One region of the Paenibacillus sp. GbtcB18 genome, then DNA from elsewhere that is predicted to be linked to it. Evidence: predicted binding sites of a transcription regulator. Region 1 holds the regulator's gene; the other holds the start of a gene.
The links. Region 1 encodes NrdR, which represses ribonucleotide reductase genes. Its sites were predicted from a motif close to AACACNATATATNGTGTT; they were not measured.

Region 1 (4,700 bases):
CTTAAAAAATGTGATTGACGTGGGAGTCGAGTGAAATGAATATAGGACTCACGGGAGGTATCGCCTGCGGCAAAAGCACGGTCTCGGCCATGCTTGTCCGCCGCGGTGCGATTCTTATAGACGCCGACCGGATCGCGCGCGAAGTGGTAGAGCCGGGGAGCCCCGTTCTGGCCCAGGTCGCCGCGCATTTCGGACAAGATATGCTGCTGCCGGATGGCTCGCTCCACCGTAAAAAACTGGGCGAGACGGTTTTCGGGAACGAAGAAGCGCGGAAAGCTCTCGAAGATCTTCTGCATCCGTCCATCCGTGCTCTCATGAAAGAAAGAATGGCCGCCGCGGAGCGTGAATTTCCGGACAAGCTTGTCGTGGTGGACGTGCCTTTGCTCTACGAATCGGGACTTCAAAGCATGTTTTCGTCCGTTATGGTCGTTTATGTGCCGAGAGATGTCCAGCTGAGGAGACTGATGGAGCGGGACGGACTGAACGCCGAACAGGCGGAATCCCGGCTTGCGGCCCAGTGGCCCATTGAACGTAAAAAAGAGCTTGCGGATAGCTGTATCGACAATTCGGGGACCCTGGAGCAGACGGAGCAGCTTGTCGAGCGGTTCTGGCTTCAAAGGGGGCTGTAATGAAGCTTCTGCGGAAAAAGCGGGTATTCGCCCTGCTGCTGCTCGGATTTGTTTTTCTTCTGTTCAGCAACGGTCTTTTTATCGGGCAGATGATCTATCCCATTCACTATCGTGAAGAAATCCGGCAGAATGCCGCACAGTACCAGGTCGATCCGTTTCTGATTGCGGCGATCATCAAAGTGGAGACGAATTTCAACCACGACCGGGAATCCAAAAAAGGAGCTGTCGGCATTATGCAGCTCATGCCCGATACGGCGGAATGGATTCGCGAAACGTCCAATACGAAATCGGCCGACTTCCGCGACCCGAAACATAATATCCAGCTTGGCTCCTGGTACCTGGCTTGGCTGAACAAGCAGTACAAAGGAAACTGGCTTTATTCTATAGCCGCGTATAACGCGGGTCAGGGAAACGTCAGCAAGTGGAAAAACAACGGCGTCTGGGACGGGACGGAAAAAACCATCAACAAGATCCCGTTCGGCGAAACCCGGCATTATGTACAGAGGGTGCTGTATTATCAGCAGAAATTCAAGAAGCTTTACGGCGAGGAATGGGATCAAAGCGCGGGAAGCAAATAAAGAAGCACCGAACCCGGCGGGTGTAGCCGCCGGATCCGATACTTCGTTGCTGCTTGGTTTCCGCTAGAAGTTAGCGGGATTGGCCTTGACCGGCCAGTTGTTGTTCGGCGATTTGCACCAGTCTGCGAGTAATGTGACCCCCGATAGCACCCGTGTCGCGAGTAGCCATGTTACCGTAGTAACCGTCTTGAGGAATCGCAATACCAAGCTCTTGGGCAACTTCATATTTCAGCTGATCCAAAGCTTGGTTAGCTTGTGGAACAACCAGTACGTTGCTGCTGCGAGATTGTCCTGCACCCATTTCTGTTCACCTCCTTGTCGATGGTAGAACTATTATGTGCGTTTTTGTAGGCTTGATAACAAGCAACATTTGGGAGTAAAAATAAAGAACGGACGAGAGGAGGAATCCCCGATGAAATGCCCGTTTTGCGAGCACAACGGCACGAAAGTACTGGACTCCCGCTCGGCTAACGACAACAAATCGATCCGCCGGCGCAGAGAATGCGAGAAGTGCCAGCGGCGGTTTACGACGTTCGAGATGGTGGAGGAAACGCCTCTTATCGTGATCAAGAAGGATGGCAGCCGCGAGGAATTTAACCGCGACAAAATTTTGCGCGGGTTAATCAGAGCCTGCGAGAAACGCCCGGTATCCGTGGACCGGCTGGAGCAAATCGTCTCCGAGGTCGAAATGCAGGTGCGTAATATGGCTCACGCGGAAGTGGACAGCATGAGAATCGGAGAACTCGTGATGGAGCAGCTTTACCCGGTCGACGAGGTGGCCTATATCCGCTTTGCGTCGGTGTACAGGCAGTTTAAAGATATCAACATGTTCCTGAAGGAACTGGAGCAAATTTTAGGCAAAACGAATTTGAGCGCATTGAAATCGGACGGTTAGAGGCCGGAACGAGCTTGCAAGGCTTTCTTCTTGAAAAGAGGAAAGTCTTTTTTGCCGTTTAGCCGGGGGGAATGGCCGGAACTACAGGCATCTCCCGCACAGCCGAAGATAACAGCGGGAAGGCAACAGGCATATCTCCGCATCCGCCGCCATATCTTTCAGGGTGGAACGGCTCAAAGGAGGCGACGATATGTCGATGACGCAAGGAAACGGGCAGGGAGTGCCGTGGGGATTCGGGAAACCCGAAGTTCCCGATTACACGAAAGTGACACAGGGGCAGGCGCAGCTGCCGGGGTATCCGCCCCAGCAGGGCTCTCCGTTCGGAGGCGGGGGCAATCTGCCACCGTTCACTCAAGGTCCGCCACCGGGAGGGATGACCGGCGCTTTTCCGCCGCAGGGAGCTTACCCGGAGAGCTTCGGCTCAGCCGACGGCTGGCCAGGACAGGCGGGATTTCCTCCGGGTTCTCAATCCGGAGGCGGAGGTTTCGCGCCTTTCCCGCAGGGAGACTTCGGATCGGTCGGCGGAGGGGCAGGGCAGGGGGGCTACGGCTACGGCTACGGCGCTCTTGAGGCGGGCGCCCTTTCTGGAGGCGCTCCGGTCGCGGTGCCGCAGCCTTTTTTCAGCATCGATCCCTATGTGTATCTGACGCTTAGAACGATTGTCGGCCGAGGTGTGGTGGTAGAGACGGTTCGCGGAAGCAACCGGGGTGTTCTGACAGATGTGAAACCGGATCATGTCGTGGTACAGGAGGACGGTAAGAAATTTTTTATCCGGACGGCCCAAATCATTTGGGTGATGCCGGAGTAGAACCTTATCGAAGGCTAAGAGCCGCCGGATTCCGGCGGTTTTTTTTGTACGCATTGGACTGCCTGGAATTAAATTTTATATAGCTGCTTTACAAAAGAAAGTGACTATGATAATATACTTACATAAAGTAAGTTATTGAATACAAGTTAGCCGATACAAATATTCGAAATCCGACTAGGAGGAAATCAAAATGAACAAATTATTATATATCACTGCAAATCCAAGAGAGGTGGACCGTTCTTTCGGTCTTCAGGTCGGGGAACATTTTCTGGAGGCGGTGTCGAAAGAAAATCCGGATCTTCAAGTGGAACGCGTAGATGTGTACGAAGAGCATATTCCCCTTATCGACGCCGATGTGCTGAACGGCTGGGATAAGCTGCGTGCCGGTGAAGCGCTCAATGAAACGGAAGCGGCTGCTATCAACCGGATGAATGAAGTGCTGGAGCAGTTTTTGTCGGCGGACGGCTACGTATTCGTCACTCCGATGTGGAACCTGAGCTACCCGCCGATGCTGAAAGCTTACATCGACAACATCGCGATTGCGGGAAAAACGTTCCGTTATACCGCCAACGGACCCGAAGGGCTCATGTCCGGTAAAAAAGTCGTTCACATCCAAGCGCGCGGAGGCATTTATTCCGAAGGACCGGCCGCGGACTTTGAATTTACCGACAAATATTTGCGCGGAATTATGGCATTCATCGGAATCACGGACTACGAGCATGTCTATGTGGAAGGCATCGCGGCTTTCCCGGACAAAGCGCAAGAGCTAGTGCAAGGCGCCAAAACAAGAGCCGCGGAAGTAGCCGCTCAGTTTGCGAAAACCCCATCGCGAGTATAAGCTTTCCCCCTTGCGGTGTTCCCATATTAACGCAAAAAACTGCCCCTTTCTGAACTGCACCCCCATGTTAGACACGATCTGACATTGGAGGTTCCGTTCATTCTGAGAGGGCAGTTTTTGCGTTTGGAGCCGGGCGGTACGACAGCAACTATTGGTACGTCTCAGCCTTTGCCGATAAGCAGGGAGAGCAGACCGGCCGCTATCAGAGGGCCGACGGGGACACCGCGGAACAGCGCGACGCCAAGCACGGTGCCGATAAGCAGTCCGGCTACCACATTCGGCTGGTTCGTCATGAGCAGAGCGCCCCGGCCGCCCAGGTATGCAACGGTGATTCCGATCAGCACGGCCAGAAGCGATTTCCAGTGCATAAAGGACTGGAGAATGGCCTGGACGGGCATTTTGCCGCTGGCGATTGGCGTCATGACCCCAATGGTCAAAATGACGACGCCGATCGTAAGTCCGTATTTTTCCAAGAAGGGAAAGGCTTGATGTACATTCATCACCCGCAAAAGCAGGAGAACGAGCATGGCAATCGTAACGGTCGAATTGCTGCTGAGCAGCCCCAGAAGGGCCAAACCGAGCAGCAGGATGGAAGGCATGTCCACTTGGGCCATCTTCAAATTCCCCTTTAGGTCTTTTTTGTTTCCATTGTATAGCATGGAAGCCGCGTCAACAAGGAAGAGACCGGTCAAGAGGAGGACGATAGCATTAGAAGCCGGCCGAGGAGTTGCGGGGTTATGGTATAATTCCCTATACGAGGGCAGATCATCCAAACAGATCCCCCGCCGAAAGGAGCGATTCCATGGAAACGATCGAATGGGTAGCGGCCGGAGCGCTGATTCTCTCTTTGCTGCTGCTGATTAAAGTGTTCGGCCTTCAAAGCCGGATTAACGGCATCCAAGACGATCTGGAGTGGCTGAAAGGACGGGCGGAAGGACAGGTGATAAACCCG
Region 2 (4,700 bases), 160 kb from region 1:
GTGCATTTCAAGCGCTTTGGCGACCGCATCGGCGATGGACTCGACCCGATTGGCGCCGAAGCCGATAGCGCCCGAACCGCCGATGCCTTTGAGATGCTTGATCAGCAGGTTCACTTTGTTCCCGTGATCGCCGTAGCGCAGGAACAAGGAGCAGACGCGGCCGAGCGCTTCCGCCATGGCGAAGACGTCCGATCCCGCTTTTCCCACGTTGAGGAAAATTTCGCTCGGCGAGCCGTTCATGTCGTTGATCGTAATGTACGCCATACCGAACGGCGTATTGATTTTATACGTAGCGCCGCGCAGAATTTGCGGACGGCGTTTATATTCTTTATCGAAGACGTTCCCGGTATTCGCACCTGCTTGGCCGACCGGTTCCGCCGCAACCGCCACAGACGGTGCTTCTGTCGGAACTTCAGGTGCGGGAACGGCCGTCTCGGCCTTCTTCTCGTCCTTCTTGTCCTTGTCCGTTCCGGTGCTGAGTACCTGCACGTCACGGCTGCCGTCGCGGTAGATGGTCACGCCTTTGCATCCCAGATCGAAGGCAAGCTCGTACAGCCGTTCGGTTTCTTCGACCGTGAAATCGGCCGGACAGTTCGCCGTCTTGGAAATGGAACTGTCTACCCAGCGCTGGATAGCGGCTTGAACGCGGATATGATCCTCGGCCGACAAAGTCATGGATGTCACGAAATAATCCGGCAGGTCCTGATCCTTGTTGGCATCCTTCCACTCCTGCGCAATCGGCACGAACTGCTTGTCGTAACCGAGGCGGCTTTGACGGAAATATTCAAAGGCAAAATAAGGCTCAATGCCGGTGGAAGTTCCCACCATCGTTCCCGTACTTCCCGTAGGCGCCTGCGTAATGACCGTCACGTTGCGCATCCCGTTTTTGCGGACGGATTCCGTCACTTCCGGATAAACCTCGTGCATGTTTTTCATAAAGCCGCTCTGCAGGAATTTCTCGGTGTCGAAGTGCTTGAAAGAACCTTTCTCCCCGGCAATTTCAGAGGAAGCCAGGTAAGCTTCGCGTGCCATGAAACCATAGATCTTATCCAGGAATTCGAGAGATTCCGGGCTTCCGTAACGGATGCGAAGCTTGATCATCAGCTCGGCCAGCCCCATCGTTCCAAGTCCGACACGGCGCTCGCCTTGCTGGTTCTCGCGGTTTTCCTCGAAGTGGTATGGCGTCTTGTCGATGACGTTGTCCAGAAAACGCGTGGAGTAACGGACGGTTTTGCCCAGCTCGTCCCAGGCGACATCGTCATTCTCCTCGTCGTAAAACTTGGACAGGTTGACGGCGGACAAGTTGCAGACGCCCCAGGCCGGAAGCCCCTGCTCTCCGCAAGGATTCGTGCAGATGATCGGGTTGAAGTACCAGCTGTTGGACATCTGATTATAGTACTCCATAAACACGACGCCCGGCTCCGCGGAGCGCCATGCGGATTCAATGATCGTGTGCCAAACTTCACGGGCTTTGACCGTGCGGTACACTTTTACGGCTTTTCCGAGTTTTTTCCACTCATTGAGATCGCCGTTCCAAACTTCGTCGTATTCGGGATCCGTCGTATCGGGGAACACGAGATCCCAGTCCAGATCCTCCTTCACCGCTTTCATAAAGCCGTTGCTTACGCAAACGGAGAGGTTCGCGTTCGTAATCTGGCCCATCGTAGATTTAACGGTGATAAAATCAAGCAGATCCGGGTGCCAGTCGTTGATCATGAGCATCAGCGCGCCGCGGCGGCTGCCGCCCTGCTCGATCAAGCCCGTCGTATAGCTGAAAAGGCCTCCCCATGACACGGAACCGCTGGAAGAGCCGTTCACGCCTTTAACGATCGCGCGACGCGGGCGAAGGGACGAAAGATTAATTCCAACCCCGCCCCCGCGGGACATAATTTCCGTCATCTCGGACAAAGTTGCCATAATACCGCCGCGGCTGTCGTGCGGAGACGGGATGACATAGCAATTGAACAGCGTCAGTTCGTCGCTGGCATCCGCGCCTGCCGCAATACGGCCTCCCGGAACAAGCTTCCAATCGTCCAGAATGTAACGGAATTTTTCCGTCCATTCTTTCTGTTTTTCCGGTGTCGCTTCCACGGAAGCCATGGCCTTGGCCAGGCGGTCCCACAGCTCATCCGGCGTTTTTTCTATATTAAGAGTCAATCTGTCGATGTTCGACTCAATCGTTTCGCCGCTGCGCAGCTTAACGGTCACATTACGCCCATCCCGAGCGGTAATTTCCCCGACTTCCTTGGCCGGAAATTTCGGGTCGTCCTTGGTCAGGACAAGCACCACGTCTCCGACTTTCGTATTGTTCGTGTCCGCATCTTTTAACGCATAACGATCCAAAAAGATTTTCTCGCTCAAACCTTCCAAACTTTTCCGCTGCATCGTCTTCAAAACGGCAACACCCTCCCAAATCAATGTACCTGCACCCGGGAACCCGCACCACTGCGCGAAATTCGCGGTATGTACGTAAGCACTATATATAGTGTCCTTAAAAGATTATACAACACTAGATATTGTGTTACGAATAAACTGCGAATGAATTCAACGGGATAATAAAAACCATGAGCTTGTTTTCTCTCTTTTTCTTCGCCTTGCTCTTTATTTCGTTTGCGGAACTTTCATAAAAAACGACATTTTTCGACAAATCAAGCCTGTAAAAAAAGAGCCGCCGAGCCCGCAGGTAATTTTTTGTAAAAAAATCGCTGCAGCCGATCTCCGTGCATACATACCACCGGCCCATTTGTGTAAGACATTCTTTCCCCTATATACTATAAACAGATCCGCCTAAAAAAGAAACGGACGTTCGCCAGTTGGGTAATTTTTCGTATTAATCCCTACATACATTTACTTTTAATCGGCTGCGCCCGGACACGCTTGCCAATACAAGCGCTTATTTTGGCATCACAAAGAAAGATCACTTAAAGGAGAATTTACCCGATGATGCTTTTCGGAAATCAACTTGTACCGGACGAAGAAGTCCGCATTTCTCCCCTTGACCGGGGCTATTATTTCGGAGACGGCGTCTACGAAGTGTTCCGTATTTACGACGGCCGGCTATTTGAAGTACAGGGGCATATGGAACGTTTCAGCCGCAGCATGGCCGAAGTCCGGATTAGCCTTCCTTATCCGCTCGAAGAGCTGGAGGATCTGCTGAACCGGCTCACGGAGGCTGCCGGCATCCCCGACGGCCTCACTTACGTTCAGATCACGCGAGGCGCCGCTCCTCGTTCTCATCCCTTTCCGGCTGCGGCGGAGCCGGTCGTGACGGGCTGGTGCTCCCCGTTTTTGCGTCCGCTGAAAGATCTGGAAAGCGGGATTTCCGCCATCGTCCGGGAAGATATCCGCTGGCACCGGTGCGACATCAAATCGCTGAACCTGCTTCCGAATGTGCTGCTGAAGCAGGAGGCTCTTGACGGCCGGGCGGGCGAAGTTATTTTCAGCCGCGGCGGCGTCATCACCGAAGCGAGCGCGTCCAACGTGATGATCGTCAAAGACGGGGTCGTCAAGACTCATCCCGCCGATCATCATATCCTGCGGGGCGTCACCCGTTCGCTTGTTCTCCGGCTCGCCGAAGGTCTGGGCATCGCCGTGCGTGAAGAAGCGTTCCGGGAAGAGGAACTCGCCTCGGCCGATGAAGTCTTCATTACCAGCACAGGCTCCGAGGTTATGCCGGTCGTGCTGGTAGACAGTCGGCCCGTCGGAGACGGCAAGCCCGGTCCCGTTACCCGACGGCTCCAGCAGGCCTTCGAGGCGTCGATACCGGCCGGAAGCCGCTGAACCCGCGGGCAGTAAAGAAGGCCTCCAAACCGCACTCTAGAGTGGGTTTGGAGGCCTTTTTTCTACCGCGCCAGCCTCACACCGCCGCATACGGGAGCAGCCAAGCAGCGGTCGCCCTCTTTTCGCTACCGGTGCAGGCTCATCCATGCCACCGCGTAATCGACAAGCGGACGCTGCGGCATCAAAGCCGCCTCGGCCGAGCCTACTTTTCCGCGGATGACCGGCGAATTCCGGACTTCGAAATCCGCGCCCGCCCGCTCGAAATCGTCCGAGTCGATTCCCACATCCGGAAACTCTACCCATTGACGGACGCCTTCTCCATCAAGAACAGGCGCCCCGTTCGTGACTTCCTTCTTCGACGCATACTCCGCCCGGTATTCCGCCAAATGGATGGACGTGTTGGAACCGTGACCGACGCCCAGCAGCAGCACATGACCGTCCAGCTCATACAGACGGGCAAGCGGGGAACCCTCTCCGAGCCCGTAAGCCAGGGAGTGGCTGCCGGTCAGTTTCTGCGCCTGCGGTCCGATCGCCGCAAACGAAACCTGAGGGTGGCTGCTGCGCATAACCCCCGGGTAGGTTCTGAACGCTTCCGGCAAGGCTCCCATAAAAAACGTCCGGGTCTCCTCCGCTTTATAAGCCGGCATCGTGCTGCGGATCACGTCCCACCACTCCTCCGGCACGGGCGGGTTGCTCCACGCCGACGGCTCCGACAAGTCGCCGCTGTGTGTGGGCATCATCAGTGTCCCTTGACTGCCCAATGCGTCCCGGAGAGCGGCTATGACCGCCTGTGTGCCGCCGCAGACCCATCCTAGGGAACTTAGAGAGGAATGAACCAAAAGAGTCATCCCCTCTTTCACACCGAGTCTTCTAAGATCTTCCGCAAGGCTTTCCGCCGTATGCGGCCGTTTCCCCGTCCG

Region 2: a site for NrdR is predicted at 2,473-2,490, ahead of KVT34_RS17655 (adenosylcobalamin-dependent ribonucleoside-diphosphate reductase). Genes of this name have one in related genera too.

What each region holds. Positions count from the first base shown of each region.
Region 1 covers NZ_JAGXJX010000005.1:205,815-210,514, forward strand. The annotation lists gene coaE (dephospho-CoA kinase) at 36-629, shown strand; gene KVT34_RS16740 (lytic transglycosylase domain-containing protein) at 629-1,207, shown strand; gene KVT34_RS16745 (alpha/beta-type small acid-soluble spore protein) at 1,278-1,508, opposite strand; gene nrdR (transcriptional regulator NrdR) at 1,620-2,102, shown strand; gene KVT34_RS16755 (YuzF family protein) at 2,293-2,910, shown strand; gene KVT34_RS16760 (FMN-dependent NADH-azoreductase) at 3,101-3,748, shown strand; gene KVT34_RS16765 (DUF441 domain-containing protein) at 3,910-4,362, opposite strand; gene KVT34_RS16770 (ribosomal protein L7/L12) at 4,551-4,700, shown strand, end outside.
Region 2 covers NZ_JAGXJX010000005.1:370,573-375,272, reverse strand. The annotation lists gene KVT34_RS17655 (adenosylcobalamin-dependent ribonucleoside-diphosphate reductase) at 1-2,394, opposite strand, end outside; gene dat (D-amino-acid transaminase) at 2,941-3,780, shown strand; gene KVT34_RS17645 (AAC(3) family N-acetyltransferase) at 3,906-4,700, opposite strand, start outside.